3 regions of the Mesorhizobium sp. M0894 genome follow, and region 3 is predicted to be linked to each of the others. Evidence: predicted binding sites of a transcription regulator. Region 3 holds the regulator's gene; each other region holds the start of a gene.
The links. The regulator PhoB, encoded in region 3, activates phosphate uptake and scavenging genes when phosphate is short. The targets are predictions, from matches to a motif close to TGTCATNNANCTGTCAT.
Positions count from the first base shown of each region.

Region 1 (4,178 bases), on a different contig from region 3:
CGCGTTCCTTGCGTTCCTGACCGTAGTTCGGTGCTCGTGCCATATCGTTTCCTTTCATTGTGCTTGGCCTTTGCCTAGGAGCATTGGGCCACAAACACAACACCGCAAGGCACGATCGGCTCCATATCTCGTCGCAGTCCGGGGAGCCCCGCTTCAGGGCGTTTTTTCAGGCGCCGTCCCGGTCGAGGACGAGATCGGCGGGCCCGAACCGGTCCTTTGCCGTGAATTGCTGGTGCCAGTAGGGATAGAGCACGGGCGGCCTGCTGACCACGTCGAGGCGTGTGCGCTCCTCATCGCCGAGCACCAGGCTTGCAGCAGCGATATTGTCCTTGAAATGCGCTTCGGTTCGTCCGCCGATCACCAGCGAACTGACGGCGGGCCGGCCAAGCAACCAGGCAAGCGCCACCTGCGCTGCCGACACGCCGTGGTTCTTGCCGATATCGATCAGCACGTCGACGATCCGCCACAGCCGGTCCTCGTCGCGGATCGGCGGTTCCGACCAGCCGCTGAGCTGGCGGGCGGTCGGCTGGTCACGGTGATATTTGCCGGACAGCAATCCGCCGGCGAGCGGGCTCCAGACCAGCACGCCGAGCCCCTGGTCGACCGAGATCGGCAACAATTCATACTCGGCCTCGCGGGCTTCCAGAGTGTAGTGGATCTGCTGGGTGACGAAGCGCGGCTGGTGATGACGGTCACTGATACCGAGCCCCTTCATCACCTGCCAGCCGGAATAATTGGAACAGCCGACATAGCGGACCTTGCCCTGCGCGACCAGCGTGTCGAGCGCGGCGATGGTTTCCTCGAGCGGTGTCAGGCCATCCCACTCGTGCAGGAAATAGATGTCGATGACATCGGTCCTGAGGCGCTTCAGGCTCCTCTCGCATTCGCGGATCAGATGATAGCGCGACAGGCCTTCATCATTGGGGCCTTTGCCGATCCGCATGCGCGCCTTGGAGGCGATCAACACGTCGCCCTTGCGCTTGCCGCCGAGCGCCTCGCCGATGATCTCCTCTGACACCCCGTTCGAATAAACGTTGGCGGTGTCGATGACGTTGATGCCGGCATCGATGCAAAGGTCGATCATCCGGCGCGCCTCGTCGAGATCGGTCTTGCCGACCGCCGAAAACGCGCCGCCGCCGCCGAACGTCATGGTGCCCATGGTCAGCGTCGAAACCTTCAGCCCGGAACGGCCGAGAGTGCGGTATTCCATGTCGTATCCTCATGATTTTATCGGGAAAGGGCGTTTCAAACGACAGCCCTGAATGAACCGGGCATTTGTAGGATAATTCGTTCCGCTTGTCGCCCGTGTTGCAGGGCAACATCGATCACATCTTACGGATTGGACGCGCAGCCAGCGCAACAGCGGCTGCAATAAAACCGTCATTGCTGGCCTATACTAACATCGGTTCAGCGCTTCGATTTCCGGCCGCCGGGCCGGGCGGCAGAGCGCCTGACAGCGGCCGACACGGCCTGTAAGCGGAGCAGCGCAAATGACCGAGATAAAACAGAATTCCCCGGCCAGGGACTGGCTGGAAGCGGAACTCGCCGACACGCTCGACGAAGATTATGAGCTGGAAATCTCTGAGCCGGCGCTGTCGATGGAGATCGCCAAGATCTATAAGAATGCGCATCCGCCATCGATCGACCGCCTGCAATATTTTCGGGATCTAATCACGCTGCAATCCGAATTGATCAAGCTGCAGTCCTGGGTCGCCTATCACAAGAAGAAGCTCGTCGTGGTATTCGAGGGCCGCGACTCGGCGGGCAAGGGTGGCGTCATAAAGCGCATCACCCAGCGGCTCAATCCGCGCATCTGCCGCGTCGTAGCACTACCGGCGCCGACCGAGCGGGAGAAGTCGCAATGGTATTTCCAGCGCTACGTTCCGCATCTGCCGGCCGGCGGTGAGATCGTGCTGTTCGACCGCTCCTGGTACAACCGCTCCGGCGTCGAGCGGGTGATGGGCTTTGCCCAGCCGGATCAGGTCGAGGAGTTCTTTCGCGACGTGCCGGATTTCGAACGCATGCTCCTCCGCTCAGGCATTACGCTTGTCAAATACTGGTTTTCGATCACCGATGAGGAGCAGCAGATGCGCTTTTTGATGCGCATCCACGACCCGATGAAGCAATGGAAATTGTCGCCGATGGACCTCCAGTCGCGCGTGCGCTGGGAGCAGTACACCAAGGCCAAGGAAGAAACCTTCGCCCGCACCAACATCCCGGAAGCTCCCTGGTTCATCGTCGAGGGCAACGACAAGAAGCGGGCGCGGCTGAATTGCATCGACCATCTCCTCAAGCAAATGCCCTATGAGGAGGTGCCGCACGAGGAGATCACACTACCGGAGCGCGTCTTCAATCCCGAATACGAACGTCAGGTGCTGCCGCGCGAACTGTATGTGCCGGAGAAATACTGACTAAAGCAGCGAGGAGGGGCGCTGCCTCCGTGGGCAGCGCCCTGCAACAAGCTAGGCGCGCTCGATGATGACATGCGTGGCCTTCGGCGTCGCGACCTGCTCGCTGCAGCGGTAGCCGAGCTTGGGCATGTCGATGCCGGCAAAAAGGCTCTCGCCTGCGCCGAGCAGGACAGGTGAGATCGCCAGATGCATCTCGTCGATGAGCTTTTCTTTGAGATACTGCCGGATCGTAGAAACGCCACCGCCCAGCCGTACATCCTTGCCGTCAGCCGCTGCTTTCGCCTTCTCCAGCGCTGAGTGGATGCCGTCGGTCACGAAATAGAAGGTCGTGCCGCCCTCCATGACAATGGGATCCCGCTGATGGTGCGTCAGCACGAAGACCGGCACGTGGTATGGCGGATTGTCTCCCCACCAGCCTTTCCAGCTCTCGTCAGGCCACTCGCCGCGGATCGGCCCGAACATGTTGCGGCCGAGGATCCAGGCGCCGACATTCTCGAAGCTGCGCGCGGCGAACGCCTCGTCAGTGTCCGTGGTCCCGCCATCCTTGCCGAGAACCATCTTGCGGAAGGTGCGGGTGCCGAACATCCATTCGTGCAGGGCTTCCCCGCCAACACCCAGCGGGTTCTTCAGGTCTTGGTCGGGACCGGCGCCGAAGCCGTCGATCGACAAGGTGAAAGCGCTGACGCGAAGTTTGGACATGAGAGCCTCCTTGATAACCAATTGTGAGATGCAAGCAGTTATCGGGTAGCTTAACTGATTGCATTTTGCAAGCGGTTTTTTGAATCGCCGGGGCCAATCGCTTCCAAATCATGTTGGAATGACCAATCTCAATGTTGGCGCCGCCCCTCATCCGCCTGCCGGCACCTTCTCCCCGTATAGTGACGGGGCGAAGGGGCTGGCCGCAACCTCGGCGATGTTTTTGCAACGCTGGAGATTGGCGAAATCTTTTGCGAACGCGTCTTTCTCCCCGTCACTATACGGGGAGAAATGCCCGGCAGGGCAATGAGGGGCAGCGCAAACCTGAAGCGATTGCCTGCGGTGGCCATGTCGCGCTTTGGACGAAGGAACGTTACTCGATGTGGGCGCTACGGAGGCGCATCACCCCTTCAGCATCTCAGCCACTTCCGGCGCGAAATAGGTCAGGATGCCGTCGCAGCCGGCGCGCTTGAAGGCCAGCAGCGATTCAAGCATCGCCTTTTCCCCGTCGATCCAGCCATTGGCGGCGGCGGCCTTGATCATCGAATATTCGCCCGACACTTGATAGGCGAAGGTCGGCATCTGCAACTCGTCCTTCAGCCGGCGGATGATGTCGAGATAGGGCAGGCCGGGCTTGACCATCAGCATGTCGGCGCCCTCGGCGAGATCCTGCTCGGCCTCGCGCACCGCTTCGTCGGAATTGGCGTGATCGATGTAATAGGTCTTCTTGTCGCCCTTGAGCAGGCCGGCGGTGCCGACCGCCTCGCGGTAGGGGCCGTAAAAGGCGGATGCGAACTTGGTCGCATAGGACATGATCGCTACATCCTGAAACCCATTGGCGTCCAGCGCATCGCGGATGGCACCGATCCGGCCGTCCATCATGTCCGAGGGGGCGATGATGTCGGCCCCTGCCGCCGCCTGGATGACGGCTGCTGCCGTCACCTGCTCCACCGTTTCATCATTGACGATAATGCCGTCGCGCAAGATGCCGTCATGGCCATGCGAGGTGAACGGGTCCAGCGCCGCGTCGGTGATGATGCCGATCTCCGGCACCGCGCGCTTGATGGCGCG
Region 1 covers NZ_JAMYOG010000009.1:100,323-104,500, reverse strand. The annotation lists gene NKH91_RS18925 (hypothetical protein) at 1-43, opposite strand, end outside; gene NKH91_RS18920 (aldo/keto reductase) at 167-1,210, opposite strand; gene ppk2 (polyphosphate kinase 2) at 1,491-2,411, shown strand; gene NKH91_RS18910 (dihydrofolate reductase family protein) at 2,463-3,110, opposite strand; gene hemB (porphobilinogen synthase) at 3,510-4,178, opposite strand, start outside.
Region 1: the regulator PhoB is predicted to act here: its motif matches at 1,368-1,384, upstream of ppk2 (polyphosphate kinase 2).

Region 2 (4,178 bases), on a different contig from region 3:
TCCAAGTCGTGCCAAAGATGCCGTTCTGGGTGTGCAGCTTGATTGTCGCGTCGAGAATGCGCTGCCTCGTCTTGGCGAAGGCGGCAGTCCGGGAAGCCATGCTGTAGCGGCGAGGGGACATAGACGTCCACCCAAATAATTGAATGAACAATTCAATCATTTAATTTATCTGGAGTCAATCCAGATTCGCAGGAGCCACTCGCTATTCCCCACTCGGTATTTCATTATTCCCTCCATGAACCCGATCGAGCTTCTCGACTATGCCGGCGTCGCCGTCTTCGCGGCGACAGGTGCGCTGGCCGCCTCGCGCAAACAGCTCGACATTATCGGTTACCTGTTTCTGGCTAGCGTTGCCGGCATCGGGGGCGGAACGTTTCGCGACGTCATCCTCAACGTGCCCGTGTTCTGGGTGGGAAACCGCGACTATGTGCTAATCTGTGCGGCGGTGGCGGTCGTCGTCTTCTTCAGCGCACATCGTTTCGAGTCGCGCTACAAATTGCTGCTCTGGCTCGACGCCATAGGTCTTGCCGCATTTTCGGTGATTGGCGCGGCCAAGGGGCTGACGATCACCGGGTCACCTGCAGTTTCGATCGTCACCGGCATGCTCACCGCAACCCTTGGCGGCATTCTGCGCGATCTGTTGACAGGCGAGCCTTCGGTGCTCCTGAGACCGGAAATCTACGTTACCGCAGCGCTTGCCGGCGCCGGCCTCTACACACTTGGCGATTTCGCCGGACTGCCGCCGCTTGCGTCGGGCCTGGCAGGTTTCATGGCGGCTTTCTGCGTACGCGGCGGCGCGCTGAAATTCGGCTGGGCCTTTCCGTCCTACAAAAGCAAGCCTGGCCGGCGTCCGGAAGATATTCCCTGATTTAAGGTGTCAGGCTGCAAACCGCTGCGCTTCCCCGCCATAATAATTGACGTAGCGGGCACCGATCTCCTTGACCGGCATCACCACGAACACGTCGACCGTCGAGAATTCACGGTCGATGACGCAACCGTCGCCGATGCGCGCGCCGACGCGCAGATAGCCCTTGACCAGCGGCGGCATCGCGGCGATCGCCGCCTTGGTGTTAACGGCTTCGATCGGCATCAGATCCATCGAACAATAGCGCCCGGCGACGGCACGCACGTCCCACGATGAATTCGTCCGGCAGTGGTGGGCAAGATAGGTCAGCGCCTCTGCATGTGCCGCCGGCACGGTGCCGTGGAACGACGCGCAGCCGGTCATCACGCCAATGCCGTAATGATTGATATAGGCCCAGATGCCTTGCCACAGCGCCTCGATGGTGCGCTTGGAGCGGTATTCCGGCAGAACGCAGGAGCGGCCGAGCTCGAGGAAGCGCTGGCCGGGATGTCGCGCGATCAGCTTGGTCAACTCGAATTCGCCTTCGGAATAGAAGCCGCCCGCCGCCGCGGCAATCTCCTGCCGCAGCAGGCGGTAGGTGCCGACGATGCGGCGATGCTCGGGACCGGAAAGCGAAGTATCGAAGACCAGCAGATGGTCGCAGAGGGGATCGAAGCGGTCGGCATCGCGGCGGTCCTGCATCTGGAACAGGTCCTTCCTGGCACCAAGCTCGTCGTAGAACACCCGGTAGCGCACTTCCTGCGCGGCAGCGATCTCGGCCTCGTTGCGGGCGAGCCGCACTTCGAGATTGCCGATGCGGCCGAGCGATGCGCCTTTTATGACGGCATCGGCGTTCCGGCCGACGAGCAAAGGCCCGCTGGCGTTCGGCCGAGCATCACATTCCGGCATGACTGTATGCACGAGTGATTCTCCTTCGAGCCATCCCTCTTGGCACGGGGATACGGTGTAGGTGCAACAGGATTGTGACAGTACCGTGATACGGCTCTGCGGGCAATACTTCGTCGGCTGGGTAATCTATCGACCGTCTATGTTGTGCCTCAGGCGGCCACTTGCCCTTCAACCGCATGAACCAGGGCATCAGGGTCGAGCGGCTTGGTGACGAAGCCGCTGGCACCGTGGGCGAGCACGGCGTGGCGGGTCTTTTCCTGGCTGTCGGCCGACAGCACCATGATCGGCACCGGCGGAACCGCGGTCTCCTCCTCATGGCGGCGGATGGCGGCGATGGCGTCCAGCCCGTCCATGACAGGCATATGCAGGTCCATCAGCACCACGTCGTAGCGGTGCTTATGGCCGGTGCTGATGACCGCCTCGACCGCGGCCTTGCCGTTGCCGACCACTTTCACCCGATGCCCGGCCTTCAGGAGGGTGGCGCGGGCCAGCATGGCGTTGATGTCGTTGTCCTCGGCGATCAGCACCGACAGGCCCTGCTGGCGGCCGCCAATGGCGTGCCCAGCCTGCGCGCCGCGCTTTTGCGGTTGCGGCTCGGCGATGACCGGTGCGTGGCTGGTCAAAAGCACGCGCAGCAATGTCTCGCCGCGCACCGGCCTCGCCAGGAAGGTGGCGTAACCGTTGGCACGGAACTCGCCAAGCATGCCGCGGTCGGTCGGCGCGATCAGCGTCACCGCCTCGCAATCGACAAATCCGCTCTGGCGCAGGCGCCTGAGCAGCCTGCCGTCGCTTTGCTCCATGGCAGCATCGACCAGAAGCACGTTGCAGCCCTCGGCGAAAGGGGCGGCCTGGGCGGCGGCGGCGGCCAGATCGACCGTTCCGCCATTGGCGCGAATGGTGCGGGCGATGGCTTCGGCCTCGACCAGGTTCTTCGACACGATTACCGCATGCCGGCCCAACAGCGCGTTCTGGCGGATCTGCAGCGCCTCGACGGCGGAAATAGCGGGAATCTCGAAGACGAATTCGGATCCCTGGCCAAGCCGGCTCGACACCGAGATAGTGCCGCCCATCGCCGTCACCAGGCGCTTGGAAATCGCGAGACCGAGGCCGGCACCACCATGCGTACGGGTCGAGGTGCCGTCAGCCTGTTCGAAGTCCTCGAAGATGCGCTCCATGTCCTCCTCGCGCAGACCGGGGCCGGTGTCGGTGATGGTGAAGCGGATGCGGTTGGTGGTTTCGGTGCGGACGCGGCCGATGCTTGCCAGGACGCCGCCGCTGTCGGTGAACTTGACGGCGTTGCCGATAAGGTTGAGCAGCACCTGCCTGACCCTGCCGGGGTCGGCGGTGATCAGCTGCGGCACGTCGGGTTCGACATGGCAGCCGAGGCCGATATCCTTGGCAAAAGCCCGCGCCGCCAAAAGCTCGATGACATTGTCGGCGATCTCGCGCACCGACATCGGTTGCGGTTCGGGATCGAAGCGGCCGGCCTCGATCTTGGAATAGTCGAGCAGGTCCTCGATCAGCGCCAGCAGCGCGCTGGCCGAGGTCGAGATGGCGCCGACATAGGTCCGCTGCTCGGGCGAAAGGCTGGTGTCGGCGAGAAGCCGGGCCATGCCCATGATGCCGTTCATCGGCGTGCGTATCTCGTGGCTGACGGTGGCGAGGAAGCGCGATTTGGCCTGGCTCGCATATTCGGCCCGTTCGCGGGCGGTGATCAGCGAGGATTCGGCGCGTTTGCGGGCGGTGATGTCACGGGCGATGGCGCGATGCGAAACGGCGCCGCTGTCCTTGTCGCGCACCGACAGCTCGATCCAAGAGAACCAGCGTGGGCCGTCCGGCGTGCGAATGGCGACATCAGTGGAACTCAGGCATTCATGGTCGGAAAAGGCGGCGTCGGGAACGATGCCGACATCGATGCCTAGTTCGGCCAGGGTCTTGCCGGCGAGGTCGCGCTGGTCGGTTTCGACAAGGTCGGCGAAAACCTTGTTGGCGTAGACGATATGGCCGTCGCGGTCGCGGTGGACGACGAGATCGCCGAGTGCATCGATCAGACCGCGAAAGCGCTCCTCGCTCTCCTGCATCTCCCACATGCGGTCGGCCAGCGTCTCGATCTCGGCGCGACTGCGGGCGGTCGTGGCATCGAGAAGGGCCACCGCGCGACGCTGGGTGCGCCTGTTGCGCAGATGCATGGCGAGCCCGGCGATGGCTGTCGCCAAAAGGCCAATGGTGATGAAGATCGGCGCTCCGGTCAGATGCGACAGGCCTGCCAGCACGACGATGGCAACGAGAGTCAGGAAGGGCAGGCCGTGGCGGTTGGCGTCCGGCAATTCCGGCGCCAGCGGCGGCGCGGCGACAAGCTGCCGCCCTGACGCCTCGGGGGCCGCCCGGTCGGCCCGTTCGGCTGGTTCCGCCTCTCTGATGCCGG
Region 2 covers NZ_JAMYOG010000001.1:556,096-560,273, reverse strand. The annotation lists gene NKH91_RS02795 (TetR/AcrR family transcriptional regulator) at 1-160, opposite strand, end outside; gene NKH91_RS02790 (trimeric intracellular cation channel family protein) at 236-868, shown strand; gene olsB (l-ornithine N(alpha)-acyltransferase) at 878-1,753, opposite strand; gene NKH91_RS02780 (hybrid sensor histidine kinase/response regulator) at 1,903-4,178, opposite strand, start outside.
Region 2: the regulator PhoB is predicted to act here: its motif matches at 1,817-1,833, upstream of olsB (l-ornithine N(alpha)-acyltransferase).

Region 3 (4,178 bases):
ATCGCCGTTGTCGTCGGCACGCCGATCGGCGTGCTGGCGGGAACCTACATGGCCGAGTATGGACGCTTTTCGCGCATCACCACCGTCGTCCGCTTCATCAACGACATCCTGTTGTCGGCGCCGTCGATCATCATCGGCTTGTTTGTCTATGAGCTGATGGTGCGGCCAATGGGACATTTCTCGGCCATTGCCGGCGCCGTTGCGCTTGCCATCCTGGTCATTCCGGTGGTCGTGCGCACCACTGAAGACATGCTCAACCTGGTGCCGAACGCGTTGCGTGAAGCCGGTGCCGCGATCGGCGCGCCACGCTGGGTGGTGATCCGTTCGGTCGCATACCGCGCCGCATTGTCCGGCATCGTCACCGGCATATTGCTGGCGATAGCACGCATTTCCGGCGAGACGGCGCCGCTGCTCTTCACCGCGCTCAACAACCAGTTCTGGAGCAGCAATATCAACGCGCCGATGGCCAGCCTGCCGGTGACCATCTTCCAGTTCGCTCTCAGCCCTTACGAGGAATGGCAGCAACTGGCGTGGACCGGCGCACTCATAATCACCCTGACGGTTCTGGGCTTGAGCATCCTCGCCCGCAGCCTTACCGGACGCAGAGAGGACAGATGACACAGATGTTGTCCCCAGACATGACGATGGCCAAAACGGTCGCCGAGAAGACGAAGATCGAGGTCAAGAATCTCAACTTCTACTACGGCCAGAGCAAGGCGCTGAAGGACATCAGCCTGTCGCTGCCTGAGCGCAGTGTCACGGCCTTCATCGGCCCTTCGGGCTGCGGGAAATCGACGCTGCTGCGTGTGTTCAACCGCATCTACGAACTCTACCCAAAACAGACGGCCGAGGGCCAGGTGCTGCTCGACGGCAAGAACATTCTCGACCGGTCGCAGGATCTCAACCTCCTCAGGACCAAGATCGGCATGGTGTTCCAGAAGCCGACGCCGTTCCCGATGTCGATCTACGAGAACATCGCCTTCGGCGTCAGGCTCTACGAGAACCTCGGCAAGTCCGAGATGGACGGCCGCGTCGAACAGGCGTTGAAGCGCGCCGCGCTGTGGAGCGAGGTCAAGGACAAGCTCAACGCCAGCGGCTTGAGCCTGTCCGGCGGCCAGCAGCAGCGGCTCTGTATCGCCCGCACCGTGGCCGTGAAGCCGGAAGTCATTCTGCTCGACGAACCGGCTTCGGCCCTCGACCCGCTGTCGACTGCCAAGATCGAGGAACTGATCGACGAATTGCAAGCCGACTACACGATCGTCATCGTCACCCACAACATGCAGCAGGCGGCGCGCGTGTCGCGCCAGACAGCCTTCATGTATCTGGGTGAACTGGTCGAGTTCGACCGGACCGAGAAGATCTTCACGTCGCCCCGCGAGAAGCGCACGCAGGACTACATCACTGGCCGCTTCGGCTGAGCCGTTCCGATCATGCATATGAGGACAGGACCATGGGCGAACACACAGTCGCTTCTTTCGACGAGGATCTCGAACAGATCAGCAAGCTGATCCGCGACATGGCCGACCTCGCCGGTTCGATGGTCGGCGGGGCGACCAAGGCCCTGTTGAATTCCGACAACGTGCTGGCGCAACGCGTCGTTTCCGACGACGCCATCATGGATGCGCGTCAACGCGAACTGGACGACCGCGCCATCACCCTGATCGCCAAACGCCAGCCGATGGCCCACGATCTTCGCCATGTGGTCGGAGCGATCCGCATGGCGGGCGACCTCGAACGCATCGGCGACCTTGCCAAGAATATCGCCAAGCGTGTGAGTGCGGTCGGCCTTAGCGTCACACCGCGCGACCTATCGCATTCCATCGATGCGATGGCGCAGCTGGTTCTCATCCAGGTGCAGGGTGTCATCGAGGAATATGCTGCAGGCGATGCGGCCGCGTTGGCCAAGCTGCGTGCCGCCGACGAGCGCATCGACGTCAAATACACGTCCGTGTTCCGCGAGCTGTTGACCTACATGATGGAAGATCCGCGCAACATCACCGCTTGCACGCACCTGCTGTTCTGCGCCAAGAATCTGGAGCGGATCGGCGACCATGTCACCAACATCGCCGAAAATGCGTATTATGTGCTGACCGGCGAGCAATTGCCGGTCAATCGTCCGAAGCAGGACGAAACGACAATGTCCGCACCGGTGACATGATGGGGGTGCCCAGCCGATGATCGCACCACGTATAATGGTGGTGGAGGACGAGGAGCCGTTGGGTGTGCTGCTCCGCTACAATCTCGAATCCGAAGGCTACCAGGTCGAGGTGGTGACACGCGGCGACGAAGCCGAGATCCGTTTGCAGGAGAATGTGCCCGACCTTTTGGTGCTCGACTGGATGATACCAGCGGTTTCCGGCATCGAGCTCTGTCGTCGGTTGCGGGTGCGCCCCGAAACCGAGCGGCTGCCGATCATCATGCTGACCGCGCGCGGCGAGGAGAGCGACCGGGTGCGCGGTCTTTCGACCGGCGCTGACGACTATCTGGTGAAACCGTTTTCGACACCAGAATTCATGGCCAGGGTCAAGGCGCTGCTGCGGCGCGCCAAGCCGGAAGTGCTGTCCAGCGTGCTAAAGGTCGGCGACATCGTGCTCGATCGCGAATCGCACAGGGTCTATCGCAAGAAGAGCGAAATCAGGCTCGGGCCGACCGAATTCCGGCTGCTCGAGTTCATGATGCGGCATCCGGGCCGTGTCTTCTCGCGCAGCCAGTTACTCGATAATGTCTGGGGCGAGACAATCTACATCGACGAACGCACCGTCGACGTGCATGTCGGGCGGCTGCGCAAAGCCGTCAACAACGGCCGGATGCCGGATGTCATCCGCACCATCCGCGGTGCCGGCTATGCGATCAGGGAAGATTGACCCGCCTGGTCAGGCTACGTTCTTTCTGACGCTGGGCCTCATTTGCGCGCCCGGCGCGAAAATCTCCTGGTCGACGAAGCTTAACGCCCGCATCGCGCAGCCTTCGCGGATCAGCGGCAATTCGTTCGGCTCTGTATCGAAGGAGATCGAGCCTGAATGCTGACCGCCGGCGGTCTGGGCGATTGCCTTCCGCAAGGCCGGCTCGATCAGATCGAAGGCGGCGGCACTGGCGCCGACCATCGCGACCGGTGCCGGATCGATCAGCGCGAACAGCGAGCCGAGACCGAAACCCAGCGCCTCGCCGGCCTTGCGGTAGGCCTCGCGTTCCGGCCCATCTTTCTCGCGCGCCCGAGCCGCCAGTGCTCGCATGTCGGCGTCGCTGACGTCGGCGACCGGTTCGCTGTCGTCGCTCATCTGTCTGGCGTTGCGCCAGATGGCGTAGTTGCCGGCATAGGCCTCGATGCAGCCGCGCCGCCCGCAACGGCAGAGCGCGCCGCCCGGACGATGGATCATGTGGCCAAATTCGCCGCCCGAGGAATGCGTCCCGGTGAACAGTTCGCCCTTCAGCACCAGCCCCATGCCGATGCCATGCGAAAGCAGGATGGCGATGAAGTCGTCGCGATAGCGATCCGGATTGCGCCAGCGCAAAGCCACCGCCATCATGTTGCAGTCGTTCTCCACCGTTGCCGGGATGCCGAATTCGCCCTCCAGCATGTCGGCAAAGGCGATGTCGGTCTGCGGCGTGATCGGCGACCACAGCATGGCGCGTGCAGGGGAGTCGGTAATGCCCTGAATCGCCAGGGCGATGCGGGCGACACTGCGGACGTCAAGGTCTGGATCCTGCAGCCGGCGCCGGACGATGGCCATGCATTCACGGATCAGCTCGTCGCGCGGCATGGTCAGCGTGTCCAGCCGGCGCTGTTCCTCGGCGACCACCTGTCCCGTATAGTCGATAATGGCGGCCGACAGGAAATTCAGCGACAACACCACGGTCAGCACCGCCGCCGCTTCCGGGTTGAGGGCGAGGCCGACCTGCGGACGACCGCGTTTCAACGAAACGGGCTCACTTGCCTTGCTCTCGGCGAGGATGCCTTCCCGTATCAGGTCGGAAGAGATCGCCGATATGGTCGAATGGCTGAGGCCGGTGGTTGCGGCGATCTCCGTACGCGATGGCTGGCCGGCCCGGCGCACGGCCGAGATCACCATCGCCCGGTTGCGCCGGCGCAAATCGTCATGGCGGATTCCGACCGACATCGTTTTGCTTTCCTCCCGGTTTGCCGCGGCCGCTCATGAACCGGAAGCCGTCGGTAATGC
Region 3 covers NZ_JAMYOG010000003.1:74,330-78,507, reverse strand. The annotation lists gene pstA (phosphate ABC transporter permease PstA) at 1-618, shown strand, start outside; gene pstB (phosphate ABC transporter ATP-binding protein PstB) at 615-1,418, shown strand; gene phoU (phosphate signaling complex protein PhoU) at 1,451-2,158, shown strand; gene phoB (phosphate regulon transcriptional regulator PhoB) at 2,175-2,864, shown strand; gene NKH91_RS06580 (ROK family protein) at 2,874-4,118, opposite strand.